Regions from separate parts of the Pseudomonas sp. Marseille-QA0332 genome, predicted to be linked through region 1. Evidence: predicted binding sites of a transcription regulator. Region 1 holds the regulator's gene; each other region holds the start of a gene.

Region 1 (4,846 bases):
CGGCTACCGGTGGCCTATCTGACCGATGGACCACGCATCCCCGACGACCTGCACCTGCCGCGCAAGCACCAGCTGGTCAGCCGCGCGGTCAGCGTGCAGTTACAGGACGAGCCCAGCGACGAGGCCATGGCCGACATGTTCGCTGATCTCTATCACAGCCCGGGCAAGCGTGCAGGTTGAATTCAATGCATATCACCTCCATCCAGGGGGCTTCCAGCCCACGATGGGCCAGGCAGGCGCGGTACCGCGCCTGGTCCGGGTCCCAGCGAGACAAGGTAAATAACAGACATGGGTAGCATGCATCCCGTACAGGTGATCGCCGTGACCGGCGGCAAAGGTGGCGTGGGCAAGACCAACGTTTCAGTGAACCTGTCGCTGGCACTGGCGGAGCTTGGCCGCCGGGTCATGTTGCTGGACGCCGACCTTGGCCTGGCCAACGTCGACGTGCTGCTGGGCCTTACGCCCAAGCGCACCCTGGCCGACGTGATCGAAGGCCGTTGCGAGCTGCGCGACGTGCTGCTGCAGGGGCCGGGCGGGGTACGCATCGTGCCGGCCGCCTCCGGCACCCAGAGCATGGTGCACCTGGCACCGGCCCAGCACGCCGGCCTGATCCAGGCCTTCAGCGAGATCGGCGACAACCTCGACGTGCTGGTGATCGATACCGCCGCCGGCATCGGCGATTCGGTGGTCAGTTTCGTCCGCGCGGCCCAGGAGGTCCTGCTGGTGGTGTGCGACGAGCCGACCTCGATCACCGACGCTTATGCGCTGATCAAGCTGCTCAACCGCGACTACGGCATGAACCGCTTCCGCGTGCTGGCCAACATGGCGCAGAGTCCCCAGGAAGGGCGCAACCTGTTCGCCAAGCTGACCAAGGTGACCGACCGTTTCCTCGACGTCGCCCTGCAGTATGTCGGTGCCGTGCCGTACGACGAGTGCGTGCGCAAGGCGGTGCAGAAGCAGCGCGCGGTCTACGAGGCGTTTCCTCGCTCCAAGTGCGCGCTGGCCTTCAAGGCCATCGCGCAGAAAGTCGATAGCTGGCCGTTGCCCGCCAATCCACGCGGGCATCTGGAATTCTTCGTCGAGCGTCTGGTGCAGCCCACCAGCGTGGGTCCGGTACTATGAGCGCGAGCGGATTGAAGATGTACGGCAAGGCGTCGCGCGACGCCCAATACGAGCTGGTCGAGCGCTACGCGCCCTTGGTCAAGCGGATCGCCTACCACCTGCTGGCGCGCCTGCCGGCGAACGTCCAGGTCGAGGACCTGATCCAGGCGGGCATGATCGGCCTGCTCGAAGTGGCCAACAAGTACGATGCGAGCAAGGGTGCCAGCTTCGAGACCTATGCCGGTATCCGCATCCGCGGCGCCATGCTCGACGAAGTGCGCAAGGGCGACTGGGCCCCGCGTTCGGTGCATCGCAACACCCGCATGGTTAGCGACGCGATACGCGCGGTGGAGTCGCGCAGCGGCCGTGACGCTAAAGATCATGAGGTCGCTGCCGAACTCCAATTGAGCCTCGACGATTACTACGCGATCCTCAACGATACCTTGGGTAGCCGCCTGTTCAGCTTCGACGACCTGTTGCAGGACGGCGAGCACGAAGGCCTGCACGAGGACGGCGCCAGTGCCCAGGCCGAACCCTCGCGCGACCTGGAAGACGAACGCTTCCAGGCGGCGCTGACGGATGCGATCGCCAACCTGCCCGAGCGTGAACGGCTGGTGCTGGCGCTGTACTACGACGAGGAGCTCAACCTCAAGGAGATCGGCGAGGTGCTGGGAGTCAGCGAATCGCGGGTCAGCCAGTTGCACAGCCAGTGCGCGGCGCGCTTGCGAAGCCGCCTGGGCGAATGGCGGGCGCGCTGAGAAGTCGCGGGCTGCAAGAAAAAGCGAATTGTGTTGATGGGGGGAGCGACGCTCGCACAAACGACGCTCGCCAGCTTGCAGCTCCCCAAGAATGAAGTGCGCGCTCGGCGCCGAGCGTGTTTGAGACTGCCTGGAGGCCTAATTGAACAAAGACATGAAAATCCTCATCGTGGACGATTTTTCGACGATGCGGCGGATCATCAAGAACCTCTTGCGTGATCTGGGTTTCACCAATACCGAAGAGGCCGATGATGGCACCACGGCGCTGCCGATGTTGCAGAACGGCCACTACGACTTCCTGGTGACCGACTGGAACATGCCCGGCATGTCCGGCATCGACCTGCTGCGCAAGGTGCGCGCCGACGAGCGGCTCAAGGCCATGCCGGTGCTGATGGTCACCGCCGAAGCCAAGCGTGACCAGATCATCGAGGCGGCCCAGGCCGGGGTCAACGGCTATGTGGTCAAGCCTTTCACGGCACAGGTGCTCAAGGAAAAAATCGAAAAGATCTTCGAGCGCGTCAACGCTTGAGCAGTGCAGAGGGCGCCATGGAGTCAAAGCAAACGTCTCTCGGGGAGTTCGAAACGACCCTCAAGAAGCATGCCCAGGAATTGGTCGAGAGCCTCGAGCGAGGCCGTTTCGGCGAAGCGGTGCAACTGATCCACCAGCTGAACCAGACCCGCGATCGTGGCTTGTATCAGGAAGTCGGCAAGCTCACGCGCGAGCTGCACAGCGCGATCGTCAACTTCCAGATCGACCCGCGCACGCCGCAGGCCGAGGAAGTGTCGCAGATCACCGACGCCACCGAGCGCCTGGCCTATGTGGTCAAGCTGACCGAGGGAGCGGCCAATCGCACCATGGATCTGGTGGAAGCCAGCACCCCGGTGGTCAACGAGCTGGCCGCCCAGGCGCAGGCGCTGGGGGGCGACTGGCAGCGGTTCATGCGGCGGGAGCTGGATGCCGCGGAGTTCCGCGAACTGGCCCGGCGCGTCGACGCTTTCCTGGCGCGCAGCGCCGAGGGTAACCGCAAGGTCAGCGGGCATCTCAACGACATCCTGCTGGCGCAGGATTACCAGGACCTCACCGGGCAGGTCATCAAGCGGGTCACCGCGCTGGTCACCGATGTCGAAAGCAACCTGCTCAAGCTGGTGCTGATGGCCAGCCAGGTCGATCGCTTCGCCGGCATCGAACATGACCATCAGCAGCTGCGCGCGGAAAAAGATCAAGAAAAACATCCGACTCGGGGTGAAGGTCCGCAGATTCATGCCGATAAGCGTGAAGACGTCATGTCCGGCCAGGACGATGTCGATGATCTGCTGTCCAGCCTTGGTTTTTAAGGAGCACCTTTGATGAGCTTCGGCGCCGATGAAGAAATCCTTCAGGATTTCCTGGTAGAAGCCGGCGAAATTCTCGAGCAACTGTCCGAGCAACTGGTCGAGCTGGAAAGCCGACCGGATGATGCCGACCTGCTCAATGCCATCTTTCGCGGTTTTCACACGGTAAAGGGAGGCGCCGGCTTTCTCCAGCTCAATGAGCTGGTGGAGTGCTGCCACATTGCCGAGAACGTCTTCGACATCCTGCGCAAGGGCGAGCGGCGCGTCGACGCCGAGCTGATGGACGTGGTCCTGGAGGCGCTCGACACGGTCAATGGCATGTTCGGGCAGGTCCGCGAGCGCAGCGAAGTGACCCCGGCCACGCCCGAGCTGCTGGCGGCCCTGGCGCGCCTGGCCGAGCCGGCCAGTGCCGAGCCCGCGCCCGCCCAGCCGGCGGCGGCGCCTGTCGAGCCGGTAGCGGCGCCAGCGGACGATATCACCGACACCGAGTTCGAGCAGTTGCTCGATTCGCTGGATGCGGTCAAGGCCGAGGCCGAGGCGGCCCAGCGGCCACTGGATGAGCCGGCGGCGACGGCAGATGACGAGATCAGCGATGCCGAGTTCGAGTCGTTGCTCGATCAGTTGCATGGCAAGGGCCAGTTTTCCCCGGCGGTCGTTTCGCCGCCTGCCCAGCAACCGGCAACCGCTTCGGCCAGCGACGAGATCACCGACGACGAGTTCGAGGCCCTGCTCGACCAGTTGCATGGCAAGGGTACCTTCGATGCCGATGCGCTCGCGCCTGCCGCCGTCGCGGCGCCACCGACGGGCTCGCCCGTCACGGCCACGAACGAGCACATCACCGAACAGGAATTCGAAGCCCTGCTCGACGAGCTGCATGGCAAGGGCAAGTTCACCAACGAGGCGGTCGCCAGCGCGCCTGCCGCGACGAAGCCCCAGCAGACGCCCGCCACGGCGCATCCCGCGCCAGTATCGGCGCCTGCGGCCTCGGCTGCGACGGCCAGGCCCGTGGCGCCTGCGCGCTCGCCTGCGCCAGTGGCCGAGAAGCATCCGGCCAGCGAAGCCGAGACCACGGTACGGGTGGACACCGCGCGTCTCGACGAGATCATGAACATGGTCGGCGAGCTGGTGCTGGTACGCAACCGGCTGGTGCGCCTGGGGCTCAACAGCGGCGACGAGGCCATGTCCAAGGCCGTGTCCAACTTGGACGTGGTGACCGCCGACCTGCAGACCGCCGTCATGAAGACGCGCATGCAGCCGATCAAGAAGGTCTTCGGGCGTTTTCCGCGCCTGGTCCGCGACCTGGCTCGCCAGTTGCGCAAGGAAATCAACCTGGAGCTGGTCGGCGAAGAGACCGACCTGGACAAGAACCTGGTGGAAGCGCTGGCCGACCCGCTGGTGCACCTGGTGCGCAACGCCGTCGACCATGGCATCGAGACCCCGGAGGAGCGCGAGGCCGCCGGCAAGGCGCGCACCGGCCGTGTCGTGCTGTCGGCCGAGCAGGAGGGCGACCATATCCTGTTGTCGATCTCTGACGACGGCAAGGGCATGGATCCGAACGTGCTGCGCGCCAAGGCGGTCGAGAAGGGGCTGATGGACCGCGACGCCGCCGAACGGCTGAGCGAGTCCGACTGCTACAACCTGATCTTCGCCCCGGG
Region 2 (4,846 bases), 500 kb from region 1:
AGGTCGCGATGTTGGCGTCGAACAGCGAGTCGTCGGACTTGCGGCCCACGACAACGACATTGCCCTTGTACAGCTTCAGGCGCACCACGCCGTTCACGTTGACCTGCGAGGCGTCGATCATCTGCTGCAGCATCAGGCGCTCCGGGCTCCACCAGTAGCCGGTGTAGATCAGGCTGGCGTACTTGGGCATCAGCTCATCCTTGAGGTGAGCGACTTCGCGGTCCAGGGTGATCGATTCGATAGCCCGGTGCGCCTTGAGCATGATGGTCCCGCCGGGAGTTTCGTAGCAGCCACGCGACTTCATGCCGACATAGCGGTTTTCCACGATATCCAGTCGGCCGATGCCGTTTTCGCCGCCGATGCGGTTGAGCGTGGCCAGTACCGTGGCGGGGCTCATATCGACGCCGTCGAGCGCGACGATATCGCCATTGCGGTAGGTCAGCTCCAGGTAGGTTGGCTGGTCGGGGGCCTTCTCCGGAGAGACGCTCCAGCGCCACATGTCTTCCTCGTGCTCGGTCCAGGTATCCTCCAGGACCCCGCCTTCATAGGAAATATGCAGCAGGTTGGCATCCATCGAATAGGGCGATTTCTTCTTGCCATGGCGCTCGATCGGGATGCCATGCTTCTCGGCATAGTCCATCAGCTTCTCGCGCGACAGCAGGTCCCACTCGCGCCATGGCGCGATGACCTTGACGCCCGGCTTGAGCGCGTAGGCGCCCAGCTCGAAGCGAACCTGGTCGTTGCCCTTGCCGGTCGCGCCATGGGAAATGGCATCGGCGCCGGTCTCGTTGGCGATCTCGATCAGGCGCTTGGCGATCAGCGGGCGGGCAATGGAAGTACCGAGCAGGTACTCGCCTTCGTACACCGTGTTGGCACGGAACATCGGGAAGACGAAATCTCGCACGAACTCTTCGCGCAGGTCATCGATGTAGATTTCCTTGACGCCCATGGCCTGCGCCTTGGCGCGAGCGGGCTCGACTTCCTCGCCCTGGCCCAGGTCGGCGGTGAAGGTCACCACTTCGCAGTTGTAGGTGTCTTGCAGCCACTTGAGAATCACCGAAGTATCAAGGCCGCCGGAATACGCCAGTACGACCTTTTTTACGTCCGCCATGCCATCACTCCACGGGGTTGTACGGAAAGGGCCCGATTCTACCGGGCTTGTGGGTGATTTTACAGTAGGGCGACAGCTTGTGATGCCAAAGCGACAAGGTTTTTCCGGCAGGTTTTCGCTACGGCCGTGTCACGGTTCGCCAGGCCGAGGCGACCTGGCAGTGCTGGCGGTCTGCGCTGGTGTCGATGCACCAGCCTGCTGCGCCCGCTCGGCCGGTCCACCTGCAGGTGCCGCGCCTTCCACCGGCCCTTGGACCGCGGCAACCCGATCCAGCTCGAGGCTCACCCGTCGGTTGCGCGCCCGGTTGGCCGAGCTGTCGTTTCGGGCGAGCGGATAGCGCTCACCGTGAAAGCGCACCACGATGTCGGCTTCCGGCACGCCATGGGCCTTGAGGTAGTCGGCCACCGCCAGGGCGCGGCGGCGGGAAAGCTCGCGATTGGTCAAGCGGTTGCCGCTGTTGTCGGAGTGGCCGTCGAGCTCGACCCGGTTAACCGTCGGGTCGGCCTTCATGTAGGCCAATACCACGTCCAGCCGGGCCTTGGCCGACGCATCCAGCTCGGTGCCGCCGCCAGGGAAGCCTACCTGGGTCTGGCGGACCTGGTCGTAGTTCATCGGCAGCAGCTTGCCCGCGCAGGCCTGGTAGTCACCATAGGCCTTGGCGAAGCTTACCGGCAGTACCCGCACCTCCATTGCCTGGCCACCTTCGCCGGCCCGGTTGCGCACCACCGTGCTGCGACCGTCGAGCAAGCCGTTGATCAGGCGGCTGGCTTGCCCCTGGGAGGAGCTGAAGAGCACTCCATCACGGGCCAGGCGCACCGTTCCCAGACTGATGTCGGCCCGCCCGGGCTGCCAAGGCGCGGCAGCCGCCAGCAGAGTGGCCGGACCTGCACCCAGGGCGTTGCCGGCCGAACGCAGGCGAAAGACTGGCCCTTCGCCGGCACGGCGCACGAACTCGCCGCTGCCGAAGCCCTCGATAGGCTGGGTCAACCGACACTCGAACTGATCGCCTTCGACTGTCCAGGCGATGTTTTCCATGCGGGTCTGGAAGGTCAGTGCCGTCGCCGGCAGGCTGGCGAACAGGCTGAGCAGAACTAGATGACGACGCACGAGCGGCTCCACGGGATGATCACGGCTACCTCCGGGCTATCGGCGTATCGGCGCAAAACTTGACCGGTTGCACGGCAAACCTTGCCCTTGCAGGCGCGCAAGGCTGCAAGGCAGTGCTCGCATCGGGGTTTTCCGGTAGCATTGCTGCCTGAGTTCGACCCGCCTGGAATTCCCAATGTCCGATCGCCTGACCCTCCTGCGTCCCGATGACTGGCATATCCACCTGCGCGATGGCGCGGTGTTGCCGCATACCGTCGGTGACGTGGCGCGCACCTTCGCCCGTGCCATCATCATGCCCAACCTGGTACCCCCGGTGCGCAACGCCTGCGAGGCGGGCGCGTACCGCGAGCGCATCCTGGCCGCGCTGCCGGCCGGTAGTCGCTTCGAACCGCTGATGGTGCTGTACCTCACCGACCGCACCAGCCCGGATGACATCCGCGCCGCCAAGGCCAGCGGCTTCGTCCATGCAGCCAAGCTCTATCCGGCCGGCGCGACCACCAATTCCGACTCGGGCGTGAGCAGTATCGACAATATCTTCCCCGTCCTCGAAGCGCTGGCCGAGGCAGGCATGCCCTTGCTGGTGCACGGCGAGGTGACGCGCGCCGAGATCGACGTATTCGATCGCGAAAAACGCTTCATCGACGAGCACCTGCGCCGCGTGGTCGAGCGCTTCCCGACCCTCAAGGTGGTGTTCGAACACATCACCACGGCGGATGCCGCGCAGTTCGTCCGGGAGGCCCCGGCCAACGTCGGCGCCACGATCACCGCGCAGCATCTGCTATACAACCGCAACCACATGCTGGTCGGCGGCATCCGCCCGCATTTCTATTGCCTGCCGATCCTCAAGCGCAATACGCATCAGGTAGCCCTGCTCGAGGCGGCCACCAGCGGCAACAGCAAGTTCTTCCTGGGTACCGATTCGGCTCCGCATGCTCGTCACGCCAAGGAGTCGGCCTGCGGCTGCGCGGGCTGCTACACCGCCTATGCGGCCATCGAGCTGTATGCCGAGGCGTTCGAACAGCGCGGCGCGCTGGACAAGCTCGAAGGCTTCGCGAGCCTGCACGGCCCGGCGTTCTATGGCCTGCCGGCCAACACCGATACGATCACCCTGGTTCGCCAGGAATGGACCGCGCCTGAAAGCCTGCCCTTCGGCGAGCAGACGGTGATACCGCTGCGCGCGGGCGAGAAGCTGCGCTGGCGTCTGCTGGAGGAAAACGCGTGAGCGAAGACCGCTACGAAGAAGACCAGGACGGTCAGGCCGCCGGCCCGCGCCACCCCATGGCAGAACGCTTCCGTGGCTATCTGCCCGTGGTGGTGGATGTCGAGACCGGCGGTTTCAACAGCGCCACCGATGCGCTCCTGGAAATCGCCGCCGTGACCATCGGCATGGACGAAAAAGGTTTCCTGTTCCCCGAACACACCTATTTCCATCGGGTGGAGCCGTTCGAGGGTGCCAACATCGAACAGGCGGCGCTGGAATTCACCGGCATCAAGCTCGATCATCCGCTGCGCATGGCGGTGAGCGAAGAAACCGCCCTGACCGACATCTTCCGTGGCGTGCGCAAGGCACTCAAGGCCAACAGCTGCAAGCGAGCGATCCTGGTCGGGCACAACAGCAGCTTCGACCTGGGTTTCCTGAACGCGGCGGTAGCCCGTACCGACCTCAAGCGCAATCCATTCCACCCCTTCTCCAGCTTCGATACCGCTACGCTGGCCGGCCTCGCCTACGGGCAGACGGTACTGGCCAGGGCGTGCCAAAGCGCCGACATCGATTTCGATGGACGAGAAGCACACTCGGCGCGGTACGACACGGAAAAGACCGCCGAACTGTTCTGTGCCATCGTCAACCGCTGGAAAGACATGGGCGGTTGGCGCCACTTCGACGACTGACGCCAGTGCAAAAAAACCGGCCCATGGGGCCGGTTCTTTCATGCACGGCAATACCGGGATTCACAGCTTGCCGGCATTCTCGCTCAGGTAGGCAGCGACACCTTCCGGCGAAGCGGTCATGCCTTTGTCGCCTTTCTTCCAGTTGGCCGGGCAGACTTCGCCGTGCTCCTCGTGGAACTGCAGGGCGTCGACCAGGCGCAGCAGCTCGTCCATGTTGCGGCCCAGCGGCAGGTCGTTGATGATCTGCGAGCGGACGACGCCGTTCTTGTCGATCAGGAATGCGCCACGGAAGGCCACGCCACCTTCGGACTCGACATCGTAGGCCTTGCAGATTTCGTGGGAGATATCGGCTGCCAGGGTGTACTTGACCTGACCGATGCCGCCTTTCTCGACCGGCGTGTTGCGCCAGGCATTATGGGTGAAATGGGAGTCGATGGAGACACCGATCACTTCCACGCCACGCGCCTGGAATTCCGGCATGCGGTTGTCCAGGGCGATGAGCTCGGACGGGCAGACGAAAGTGAAGTCCAGCGGGTAGAAGAACACCAGGCCGTACTTGCCCTTGATGGCCGAGGCCAGGTTGAAGGTGTCGACGATCTCGCCATTGCCGAGCACGGCAGCGACGGTGAAATCGGGGGCTTGCTTGCCAACGAGCACGCTCATTCGTTATCTCCTGATGATGAACAAAGGGTTCAACCTTGGCCGCTTCGGGCCAAGGTTCGCCCAAAAGGCTGCCCA
Region 3 (4,846 bases), 2.0 Mb from region 1:
GGATTCGACCGCAGCGGATGAACAGCTACCGGTCGATCATCGCCAGCCTGCCTGAAGACGAGTACTGACAGGCCCCTGCCAGGTCGCGCGAAGCAGTGCGGCCTGGCAGGACATCACTCGCGGGGCTCGTCCAGCTTCAGCGTGCCTTGCTCGAAGATGTTCAGCTTCTGCCTCAGTTCCCGCGGCTGCATCGGTGCCTGGGCGCCTTGGCTGTCGGCTGGAGCCTTCGGCGTGGCATCGGCGGGAGCGGCACCGGCTGGCGGGGTCGTGGCATCGGGCTGGGCCGGCGCGCCCTGCTCCCCTTCGATGTCACGCTGGGCCTTCTTGGTCAGGACGATGATGTCGATCCGTCGGTTGACCGGATTGAACGGATCCTTGCGGTCGAACAGCGAGGACGAGGCATAGCCGACCACCCGCGCCACCTGCTCGTCCGGATAGCCGCCGGCCACCAGTGCGCGCCGTGCCGCATTGGCCCGGTTGGAGGAAAGCTCCCAGTTGCCGAACTCGCCGCTGCCGGCATAGGCCTTGGCATCGGTATGGCCGCTGATGCTGATCTTGTTCGGCACCGCCTTGATGGTATCGGCCATGGCCAGCAGGATATCTTCGAAATAAGGCTGCAAACGCGCGCTGCCCAAGGCGAACATGGGGCGATTCTCGGCATCCATGATCTGGATGCGCAGGCCGTCCTGGGTGATCTCGAAGAGGATCTGGTCCTTGAACTTCTGGAGCTCGGGGTTCTCCTCGACCTTGTTCTGCAACTCTTGCAGCAACAGCTCCAGACGCTCGCGCTCGACCTGTTCGGCAAGGCTTTCGACCTGCTCCTTGTCGAGCTGGACACTGTTCTCGCGACTGGGCTCGGCCTGCTGCTCGGGGTTGATGGTCTTCTCCGGCGACAACTGTGGCGAGCCACCTAGGTCGATGACATAGGGCGTGCCGCTTTCCGAGAAGCCGATCGGATCCTTGAAGTAACCGGCGATGGCGATCTTCTGTTCGGGCGTGGCCGTCGAGAGCAGCCAGAGCACTAGGAAGAACGCCATCATCGCCGTGGCGAAGTCGGCGAAGGCGATCTTCCAGGCGCCGCCATGGTGACCGCCGCCAAAGCGCTTGACGCGCTTGATGATAATCGGCTGATTGTTTTCCATGACTCAACGACCGCGAACGGCTTGTTCCAGCTCGGAGAAACTCGGACGATGCTTGGGATAGAGCACCTTGCGTCCGAACTCGACGGCCAGCGACGGTGGCATGCCCGAAGCCGAGGCCACCAGCGAGGCCTTGATCGCCTCGTACAGGTTCACTTCTTCCTTGGCATCGTGGGCCAGGCAGGTAGCCAGCGGGCCGAAGAAACCATAGGCGGCGAGAATGCCGAAGAAGGTGCCGACCAGTGCCGCGCCTACGTGCAGGCCGATCGAGGCCTGGTCGCCGTCGCCCAGCGAGGCCATGGTGACCACGATGCCCAACACCGCCGCGACGATACCGAAGCCAGGCATGCCGTCGGCGATGCCGGTGACCGCATGGGAGGGATGCTCGAGCTCTTCCTTCATGCTCAGCAGTTCCATGTCGAACAGCCCTTCGAGTTCGTGCGGCGCCATGTTGCCGGTGGACATGATGCGCAGGTAGTCGCAGATGTAGGCGGTCATGCGCTCGTCCGCCAGCACGGCCGGGTACTTGGCGAAGATCGGACTGGCGGCCGGGTCCTCGATGTCCGCCTCGACGGCCATCATGCCTTCGCGGCGGCTCTTGTTGAGGATTTCATAGACCAGGCCAAGCACTTCGAGGTAGAAGGTGTGGGTAAAGCGCGAGCCGAACATCTTGATCGACTTCTTGATCACATGCATGGTCATGTAGCCAGGGTTGGCCTGGAGGAACGCGCCAAAGGCAGCGCCCCCGATGATGAGGACCTCGAACGGCTGGATCAGGGCCGCGATCTTGCCGTGGGAAAGCACGTAGCCGCCGAGCACGCTCGCGAATACGACGATGATGCCGATAATTTTTGCCATGGTTCAAAACACTTGCTGTCGGGGTCTGGGTCGGGAGCTTGAAGACGCTCATCTCCTTATCGGCAGAACCGCGCCAGACTAAAGCCGGTCAAATCGAAAAGCCAGTTCGAGCTGATATCAGAATGCCAAGCGAAACCAAGACTCCAGCAACGCTCGATGCATGGGTGAAACTGCTCGACGGGATCCGCCTGCCCGTGCCCAAGCCCAGCCACGAGCGGGTCCTGTCGGCCATCAACGACAGCCGCCGTTCGCTGCGCGAGATTGCCGAATTGATGCAGGACAGTCCCGCGCTGGCCCTTGGTGTCATGCGCGAGGCCAATCATCGGGCCAATGCCAGCCAGGCCGAACCGGCCGAGAGCCTGGAAATCGCGCTCAACCGGCTGGGGCTCGAGCGCACCGCGCAGTTGCTTGCTCGCCTGCCGGCGCTGCAGCCAGACGATATTCCCCCAGTGCTGCGCCAGTTCCAGCTGATCAGCCAGCATGCCAGCCAGCAGGCCAGCGGCCTGTTCGCCAGTCGCCTGGCGCGCCTGTGGCAGGAAATCCACTGGGGCAGCCTGCTGTTCCTCGCCCCGCTCTGGCCACTGGCCATGACCCATCCCCGGCTGCTCGATGCCTGGGAGCTGCGAGTGATCCACAAGCGTGAAAACGCTGCGGCGGTGGAATACGAACTGTTCGGCGTGCGGATCATGGAGCTGTGCCAGGCCCTGGCCCGACATTGGCGCCTGCCCGCCTGGGTGACCCAGGGCTACCACTTGCTGATCGAGGAACGCGAGTCACTGGCCAAGGTGCTCGACATCGCCCGCGAGCCGCAAGTGCTCACCCAGCAGCGGCGTCTGGACGAGGAACCGGCCCTGCGCCGCTGGTTCAACCAGCCGGCCAATACCGTGATGCTGGCCAACGGCCTGGCACTGGCGGCCCAGGTGGGCTGGGACAACCCGCACCTGCTGCGCTGGCAGCTGCTTACCAGCCTCTATCTGCAGACTTCGCTCGACGATGTTCGTCAGCAGGTCCACCAGCAAGCTGCCGCCAGCGCGCGCCAACACGCGCGCAAGGCCTTGTTCCACCCGGCCGAGGCATTGCTCTGGCCATGGCACCAGCGTCGCCCGCACCCGGACATGCTGGCTCCCGAGCCGCCTTCGCCACAGCAGCTGGAACACTGGCGCAAGCTGTGCGGCGAACTGCTCGCCCAGCCCAGCCCTTTCACCAACGCCGTGCACCTGGGCAACCAGGCTCGGGAAGCCTTGCTGGCCTGTGGCATGCAGCGCGTCATGCTGCTGACCCTCGACAAGCCCAACCAGTGCCTGCGGGTCCTGCAGAGCGCCGGGTTGGCACGGGAGGCAGCAAGGCTGAGCCTGCCACTGGAGCAAGGCGCCGTGCTGCAGCGCCTGATGAGCCAGGCCGCGCAGTTGCGCCTGACGCCGGACAACCACGCCCGCCTGAGCGCCTCGCTACCGGCGTCTCTGCAGGCGCTCTGGCGCAGCGAACATGTGCTGTTGCGCTCGCTGGCGGTCAATGGCCAGGTGTTGATGCTGGTCATCGCCGACCAGGACGGTCGTCCCCTGGCCGACATAGGGGTGCAGGCCTTCAGCAGGACCAGCCAGTGCCTGGAGCGTGCCCTGGCCACGTTTGGCAACCGCAAGGCCTGAGCCTTGCGCTACAATCGCCGATCCATCTTTCTTGGAGACTGCCGATGACCGACTTTTCCGGCTTGCCCTTGGTGATCGAACCGGCCGACCTGTTGCCGCGGCTGTCCAGCCCACGGCTGATCCTGGTCGACCTGAGCAGCGCACAGCGCTACGCCAGCGGTCATGTGCCAGGCGCCCGCTTCGTCGATCCCAAGCGCACCCAGCTTGGCTTGCCGCCGGCGCCGGGGCTGTTGCCCGCGCAAGCGGACCTGGAAAGGCTGTTCGCCGAACTCGGGCATCGCGAGGATGCCGTCTATGTCGTCTACGATGACGAAGGTGGCGGCTGGGCAGGCCGCTTCATCTGGCTCCTCGACGTGATCGGACACAAGCACTACCACTACCTCAATGGCGGCATCCAGGGCTGGCCGACCGACCGGCTGACCACCCAGGTCCCGGCCAGCCTCGCGACCCCGGTGAGCCTGCAGATCGACGGCGAGCCGACCGCTACCCGCGAGTACCTGCAAAGCCGCCTGGGCGCGGCCGATCTGGTCGTCTGGGATGCCCGCAGCCCGGGCGAGTACCGTGGCGAAAAGGTGCTCGCGGCCAAGGGCGGGCACGTGCCGGGCGCGGTCAATTTCGAATGGACCGCCGGCATGGACCCCGCAGATGACCTGCGCATTCGCCGGGACATGCCGCAGGTGCTCGAGAGCCTGGGCATCACCAGGGACAAGGAAGTGATCACCCACTGCCAGACCCACCACCGTTCCGGCTTTACCTATCTGGTGGCCAAGCACCTCGGCTATCCGCGAGTGAAGGCTTATGCCGGCTCGTGGGGCGAATGGGGCAACCATCCGGACACGCCTGTCGAAGTCTAAGGAAACCCAATGAAATCCCGATTGTTCATCATCAGCCAGTACCTGTTGCCGCACCACCTGCTGTCGCGTCTGGCCGGCTGCGTTGCCGAGTGCCGCGTGCGCTGGTTCAAGAACGCCTTCATCGCCTGGTTCGCCAAGCGCTACCAGGTGGACATGTCCCAGGCGCTGGTCGAGGACCTGACCGCCTACGAGCACTTCAATGCATTCTTCACCCGTGCGCTCAAGCCAGGCGCAAGGCCGCTCGACCAGACCCCAGGCGCCATTCTCTGCCCGGCCGACGGTGCCGTCAGCCAGCTCGGCCCGATCGAGCATGGCCGCATCTTCCAGGCCAAGGGCCACAGCTACAGCG

What was found. The regulator FliA, encoded in region 1, starts transcription of late flagellar genes. The targets are predictions, from matches to a motif close to CTAAAGTTTNNNNNNNNNNNGCCGNTAA.
Region 2: a site for FliA is predicted at 2,255-2,282, ahead of ACY8GK_RS20570 (flagellar protein MotY). Genes of this name have one in related genera too.
Region 3: a site for FliA is predicted at 2,054-2,081, ahead of motA (flagellar motor stator protein MotA). Genes of this name have one in related genera too.

What each region holds. Positions count from the first base shown of each region.
Region 1 is NZ_CM143106.1:375,523-380,368, forward strand. It holds gene flhF (flagellar biosynthesis protein FlhF) at 1-180, shown strand, start outside; gene fleN (flagellar synthesis regulator FleN) at 280-1,122, shown strand; gene fliA (RNA polymerase sigma factor FliA) at 1,119-1,859, shown strand; gene ACY8GK_RS01800 (chemotaxis response regulator CheY) at 2,014-2,388, shown strand; gene ACY8GK_RS01805 (protein phosphatase CheZ) at 2,406-3,194, shown strand; gene ACY8GK_RS01810 (chemotaxis protein CheA) at 3,207-4,846, shown strand, end outside.
Region 2 is NZ_CM143106.1:4,453,318-4,458,163, reverse strand. It holds gene ACY8GK_RS20575 (argininosuccinate synthase) at 1-1,111, opposite strand, end outside; gene ACY8GK_RS20570 (flagellar protein MotY) at 1,241-2,218, opposite strand; gene pyrC (dihydroorotase) at 2,394-3,440, shown strand; gene rnt (ribonuclease T) at 3,497-4,108, shown strand; gene ACY8GK_RS20555 (peroxiredoxin) at 4,169-4,771, opposite strand.
Region 3 is NZ_CM143106.1:2,931,829-2,936,674, forward strand. It holds gene rsgA (small ribosomal subunit biogenesis GTPase RsgA) at 1-68, shown strand, start outside; gene motB (flagellar motor protein MotB) at 114-1,142, opposite strand; gene motA (flagellar motor stator protein MotA) at 1,146-1,997, opposite strand; gene ACY8GK_RS13645 (HDOD domain-containing protein) at 2,120-3,643, shown strand; gene ACY8GK_RS13650 (rhodanese-like domain-containing protein) at 3,688-4,497, shown strand; gene asd (archaetidylserine decarboxylase) at 4,507-4,846, shown strand, end outside.